One region of the Brevibacillus sp. HB1.3 genome, then DNA from elsewhere that is predicted to be linked to it. Evidence: predicted binding sites of a transcription regulator. Region 1 holds the regulator's gene; the other holds the start of a gene.
The links. The regulator LexA, encoded in region 1, represses DNA repair genes until DNA is damaged. The targets are predictions, from matches to a motif close to CGAACATATGTTCG.

Region 1 (3,417 bases):
GCCCTCCTGCAAAAACTCGTCAGGATGTCCCATTTCGCGGTTAATCGTTTCCTTTACCGCTCCATCATAGATGCCGACGATCTTTCCGTCTTCAATTGCAAAATTACGCTTTAATCGAACTTCACCACGAACGATCTCGCGCCCCATCCGATAAAACGCGTCTTTGCTCTCACCGGAATAATAAAGACTGGCGATAGGCGCACGCCAATCCACGACGACAGAATCAAATGTATCGCTGCGTACAATTCCCCGTTTTCCTATGTAGACCTGATCCAGCTCGTAGATTTCATCCTTCAAGAAGTCCACTCTGCCGAAATAAGGCTTCTCTCGCCCCTGATCTTCCAGGTAGCGCAAATCCTTTGCCTTTTTAGAGTTAACGACCTGTTTCACATAGTCATCAGTTGCCTCGCGAATTTCATTGCGAATCTGCTCCATTTCTTCATCAATAGCTGAAATGGTTTCATCCAGCTTTTTTTGTTCCAACTCATAATCACGATGCTGTGTACTCACCTTCATTCCCCCTCACATGTATCGTGTCTTTGAACGTATCAGGCCCATTGCCTGGCCAGCCATATTCCAACAGCACATGAAAGTAGACCGACTCCCAAACTGAGAAGGGCATATAAAGTGCCCCGCAACAGATGTCCTTCTCCCCAAAAAGTGACCACTTCCAAGGAGAAGCTAGAGAAAGTCGTAAATCCTCCCATGACACCCGTTGCAAATAAGAGATAGAGTGTTGGAGATAAAATGCCCCGTTCTTTCCCTAGCACGAACAAGATGCCAATGATCAAGGATCCACAAACATTGACGATCCAGGTTCCCCACGGCCATTCCGGCTGATTTGCGAGTAAAGACAATAGGTAGCGCACTAGAGAGCCAACTGCTCCGCCAACCGCCACAGCTATCCACGCCATCGCTTTCCCCCCTGGCAATCAAAGCGTTATGTATGTCACAGAAAAAGACACCCTAGCGTCAAGCGAGGATGTCTGTCGTATCAGTAATTGTTATCTTACTGTTTTGGCTTATTTTCTTCAAGGTCTTCCACATAACGGATGGAATCCAAATTTGCTCTCAGTGAAAGCTTAACGGCGTCAATGTACTTTTGGCGCAATGCTTTTTGCTCGAGCTTTTCCTCTTCGGTTAAACCTTCTTCGCGAGATTTTTTGACCAATTCATTAATGCGTTTAATTTCTGCGTCAGATACCACTGCTGGTTCCTCCCACTCTGTAGTAGTGCCGCTTCATTATACCATATTCGAATAATCCCGCAAGACAGCCGAACACTTACGGCATATCAGGCATGATCAGAGTCTGACCCGGGTAAATCCAGTTGCTATCCAAACCGTTCGCTTCCTTGATTTCTATGATATAGTCACGCACATCCGTATGCTGATCTGAGTAGCGAACGGCTAACGACCATAGACTATCTCCGGATTGTACGATTACTTCTATGCCTTGTGGCTCGTCCATTGGCGAAGCAGCAAACACTAGTTCGGTCAATAAGTAAAAAAAGAGAGTAAATGTAATAAGAAACAAGAGTGCTTGACCTCTCGTGATACCAAAACGAACACGACGTTCTTCTTTCTTCTCAAAACGATTACGTACTGTCGATGAATTCATGATAATGGCCTCCTTACAAACATACGTTCTGTTCTCTTGTAAGCTCATCATAAATGAGAACATATGTTCATGTCAACAACGAAACGAACTTATGTTTGTCGAACGCAAGCTCCCATGGTATAATATAGGAAAATATGTTCGAGGAATCAGGGGTGTCTTTCTATGTCAAAATTATCGAGTAGACAACAAGCCATCATCGAGTTCATACGAAAGGAAGTTCGTGATAAAGGATATCCGCCTTCTGTACGTGAAATTGGAGAGGCTGTCGGACTCGCTTCCAGCTCAACAGTACATGGTCATTTGGCACGCTTAGAGAAAAAAGGCCTCATTCGTCGAGATCCTACCAAACCTCGCGCCATCGAATTGCTTTCAGATGAAGATCGTTTTCAAGACAATTTCGAAGACTCTGTCGTCCGTGTGCCAGTAATCGGAAAAGTAACAGCTGGACAGCCCATTACAGCCATTGAGGATGTGGAAGAATACTTCCCACTTCCAGACAATATCGTGACTTCCGACAAGGTCTACATGCTGCGCGTCTCCGGGAATAGTATGATTGATGCTGGGATTCTCGACGGAGACTACGTCATTGTTCGCCAACAGCACGTAGCGAACAACGGTGACATTGTCGTAGCCATGACAGAAGAAGATGAAGCGACCGTCAAAAGATTTTTCAAAGAAAAGAACCACTTCCGTCTCCAACCGGAAAATGCCACGATGGAACCGATCATTCTGGAGCATGTCACCATTCTCGGTAAAGTCATTGGTGTCTATCGCCTCATTCACTAGTTTCCACGTAAAAAAGGACAGCCTCGGCTGTCCCTTTTGTTTTCTATATGTTATCTGGCGATAAAAAACCAGATGATCATCGTAACTTGCAAGATGACTTTTACGACCGCACTGCCCAAAAATCCAATTAGTGAGCCTACTCCCGCTTTCACTGCTCGCTCCATCGATTGCTTCTGCACCATCAACTCTACGAGAACGACGAATACGAACGGCAAGATCAGCATACCAAACGGTGGGAAGACGAAAATCCCGAGGATAATTCCGGCGGCTGCAGCTATAGACGACCACTTGGACCCCCCGTACTTTTTCACGAAGTACATGTTCGTCAGCAAGTCAGCACCGTAAAGCAGAATGCTTAGAACGACCATTCCCCACCAAAAGGATGTCGGCAATCCCGCTCCCGGATCTGCAATAAAAAAGTGATAGAGCAAAAAGCCCGCCCACAGCAAGATCGTATCAGGTAAAACGGGTAAAAAAATTCCTGCGATGCTTAACAGGAACAATAACACAACCACGACCCACAAAAGTATTTCCATCCACTACACTCCCTTCATTTAGGTATACGAGTGACTACCAATTTCGTTGCGCACTTATTCACTTTTGTCTACACTATTTTAAAAGAAAGTAGACATGGGGGTAGTTTCATGAAAAATTGGCATGATCTCTCTTACTTGAGCAGAGGAACGATGCGCCAAAAAGCGGCGTGGGAAGCGATTCAACAGACGCATATCCTGGAAGTACTAGCCGATTACCGTCCAGTGCTTGCCGGAACCATCCCATTGGACATTGATGTTGAGCAAAGCGATCTGGATATTATTTGCGAGAGTCATGATCTGAATCAGTTTGAGCAGGTTGTTCGTAAAGCGTTTGGCTGCTTAACCAGCTTTGAAGTGACACAACTCGATCTAAAAGGGATTCCCACGTGCGTTATTTCGTTTTTCACAGCTAGCTTTTGGTTTGAATTGTTTGCTCAACCAGTTGCAGTCGAAAAGCAAAATGCTTATCGTCATAT
Region 2 (3,417 bases), on a different contig from region 1:
CTATTTGACTGAGAAGAAAAAATGGATGGTTTACGCGACGTGGGGTGTAGCTTTCGTTACAGGCGTCGTAGGCGGTATCCTGTTTGTGGGTAAAGACGGAAACGATTCAGGTCTTGCACGCTTACTGAACCAAACTGGCAAAGCAGATGTAGTCGCAGGTAATTCGTACGAACTGGTTTTAACTCGCCATTATTTGTGTGGAATGCGAGATGAAGAACTTGTTTCGGTTCGTCCGAATCAACTGGCAGACGCCATGGGCAACTATAATGGCTGGGAAATTGTACAAGCTGAGCCCGTCAAGATGATCTTAATGAAACGCGAACAGGATATAGCGCCAGCGTGCAAGGAAAATGGACATATCGGAATAGCTGCGGACGGCATGCTTGCCCTGTTTCATGGTCTGCCCGTTGAACAAGATGTCGTGCAAACCTTTTATCGAATCGATACGGCAAAAATGGAAGCGAGTCTGCCAAAAGAGGAATGGGAGAATCTGAAACGGGGGATTCGCATTCGGAATTTGGCAGAGTATAACAGTGTATTGTCTACCTATGGCGAATACCAATGGAGCGGACAATGAATACGGGTAAACCGAAAAGAAATCCCTTTCGAGCCTTTCGTGTAACAAGCACGTGTGGACTGGAAAGGGATTTTTGTTTCCATGGCTACGGATTTAGTTCAACCGCAATGATTCGCCAGCGTTCCCCCGGGACTTCACGGCGCAAAAGAAACTTCCATGTTCGTCGAAAATTCCCGCCTTCCTCTGCGATGTACGCAAGCCGAACAGGCACCTCTATCAAGAGGGGACCACGTTCGTCTGATGGTATGACGATTTCTGACGTTCGCACAGATTCGATCGCGGACAGTTCTTCTGGAAGTGTGAAGCCGTCTGTTGTCATTCGCATCGAATGGGTGTCGTGCTCATGCAGAGCGGTGAGGAAATAGCCGACCAATTCTTCAGGTGACGCCCCTTTTAGTGTAGTTGCAAGTGCCCCGGAGGCTTTGAGAATCATCATGCTGTGACTGGGATCGGGCTCAGAGCGTCGATGGGTGGAGCTGCCAAAAAAGTGGATGCAAAAATGCCCCGGGAATTCATTACCTTTAATCGCACCAGCACCATGAGGCATTCCGTGCATGGATGCAGCAAAATAAGTACCGTCTACCTCTACCAGAATGGCCCTGCGCTTCCACGACCATTTTCCCTGATAAATGCTCTTCATGATCTGTGTATCCTTGCGCGTCAACGGTTGAACATCGGCATGGCGACTACCTGCTCTGCGCTGGACATCAAAACGTTGTCCTGTCTCTAAATCAATTACCGTACCGAACTCCATCCGTTTTAACGTTTTTTTCACCTGTTCCCAGGGAATGGCTTGTGCAAAATGGACTGCCTCTACGGACTTGACCATTTCTTCGATCTGCTGTCGAAGATCGTTTGCCAACACATAACGACGTGGCATTTCTTTTTCATAAAGCTGGCCATCGTGATCATATACATACATTCGTTTTTTTACGGTCAATGTAGCGCGTACCCAATGCGGGTTATAGGAGGCGATTTCGATAGTAGAGCCCAATATCCGCTTCGTAAATTGCTTTTGGTCAAGGAAGGACATAGTTGTTTGGAAGGAGGAATCGGGTGACACCGATACGGTGACCGTGATGTCGTTCTTGATCTTGGCAAGCGCAGAGTACGGCATGGACAGTGCGATTGCGAAAAAATAGATACAAATAATAAGGACTTTGCTGCGCAATAACCAACACCTCCACAGCTTATCGTTTCAATAAGATGTATGGCTTATGTGGCGTAAATCTTGGTATCATAACGCCATTGCACTTACGCCATACTGATTTCATACGGTGATCGAAGGAGGAGTCTTTAGACCATGTCTACCATGCCTAGAGGTAGCTACAAAGACCAGTTCCATCAGCGTTTGTACGTTCAGTTGAACCAGGGGCACAACAAGCTCAATTACCAACAGATCAACAAGATCAAAGAGCACATGCAAAGTGGCGTAGACGACTATGCCCACATGCAGCATGATGTGTCGGATTCATTCGGAATGAACAAACACTAACAGACGCCGTATAACCCGTTCCTTTTATAGGGAGCGGGTTTTTTATATGGCTGTTCAAAAAAAATCGACTTTTTGTACTTGGATATCAAATGGAAATACACGTTCGCTTTTTGGGTGCTTTGTGTTACAGTAGAGAGTAGAATCTTTGCTCACGGAGAGTGGACTATGCGCATTTTAGGAATTGACCCTGGCATTGCGATTGTTGGCTTCGGGGTTGTGGATAAAGAGGGCAGCCAATTGCGTCCCGTCCAATATGGAAGCATTCAAACAGAAGCTGGATTGCCAGTACCGCTTAGATTGAAACAGATTTTTGAGGCAATGCAGAGCCTTCTGGAAACCTATCGTCCCGATGAAATGTCCGTCGAAAAGCTTTTCTTTAATAAAAACGTGACGACGGCCTTTACAGTTGGTCAAGCGCGAGGAGTTATTATCCTTGCAGCAGAGCTAGCTGGTGTGCCGGTTTATGAATATACCCCAATGCAGGTCAAGCAAGCTGTGACTGGATACGGGGGAGCAGAGAAGAAGCAAATACAGGAAATGACGAAGCTCCTATTGCGGTTAAAGGAAGTACCAAAGCCTGACGACGTGGCGGACGCATTGGGCATTGCGATTACGCACGCACAGTTTCGAGCGTTCATTTCCATTTCGGAAGGGGTCAAGAAATGATTGATTTTGTAGAAGGTACACTTAGTTATCTCGATTCGGAATACATAGTTATCGAAACAGGTGGAATTGGTTATCGACTGTTTTGCCCAAACCCGTACCAATTCGTTCGGTATGAGGGCAACAAAACCAAATTGTTTACCCACCACCACGTGCGGGAAGATGCCATCCTGCTGTACGGCTTTGCCACCCGTGATGAACGCGATTTGTTCCGCAAGCTGCTCGATGTTAGCGGAATTGGTCCAAAAGGCGGATTAGCTATTCTGGCCGCTGCGACGCCTGAGCAGCTAGTGATGGCGGTTCAACAGGAGAATGTTACCTATTTGACGAAATTTCCGGGGATTGGGAAAAAGACAGCCCAGCGCATTATCCTCGATTTGAAGGATAAATTGGTAGGGTACACACCATCTGCGATTTTGACTGTTGCAGCGGGTGATTTGACAGCAGGCGAGCAAGCTGTGTCTGCACTGAATGAAGCACTCGATGCATTGACTGCACTGGGTTACTCTGATGGTGAACTGCAAAAAATCAGAAACACGCTGTCTGAGAAATCAAAAGAGGGCGATGGTGTAGAAAAGCTCATCAAACAAGGGCTTGCGTTGCTCATGAGGGGGTAGGATTTTGGATTCTCGGATCATCACGACGCATATGAATTGGGAAGAAGATGCGGCGGAGCTGAGCC

Region 2: the regulator LexA is predicted to act here: its motif matches at 2,165-2,178, upstream of ruvC (crossover junction endodeoxyribonuclease RuvC).

Annotation. Positions count from the first base shown of each region.
Region 1 is NZ_JABMIT010000010.1:24,046-27,462, reverse strand. Features, by position in the region: gene HPY31_RS21310 (HelD family protein) at 1-510, opposite strand, end outside; gene crcB (fluoride efflux transporter CrcB) at 549-914, opposite strand; gene HPY31_RS21300 (DUF896 domain-containing protein) at 1,010-1,207, opposite strand; gene yneA (cell division suppressor protein YneA) at 1,284-1,619, opposite strand; gene lexA (transcriptional repressor LexA) at 1,782-2,405, shown strand; gene HPY31_RS21285 (DUF456 domain-containing protein) at 2,456-2,941, opposite strand; gene HPY31_RS21280 (DUF4269 domain-containing protein) at 3,050-3,417, shown strand, end outside.
Region 2 is NZ_JABMIT010000014.1:57,130-60,546, reverse strand. Features, by position in the region: gene HPY31_RS25110 (BofC C-terminal domain-containing protein) at 26-577, shown strand; gene HPY31_RS25105 (hypothetical protein) at 663-1,748, opposite strand; gene HPY31_RS25100 (hypothetical protein) at 1,881-2,072, shown strand; gene ruvC (crossover junction endodeoxyribonuclease RuvC) at 2,238-2,738, shown strand; gene ruvA (Holliday junction branch migration protein RuvA) at 2,735-3,352, shown strand; gene ruvB (Holliday junction branch migration DNA helicase RuvB) at 3,357-3,417, shown strand, end outside.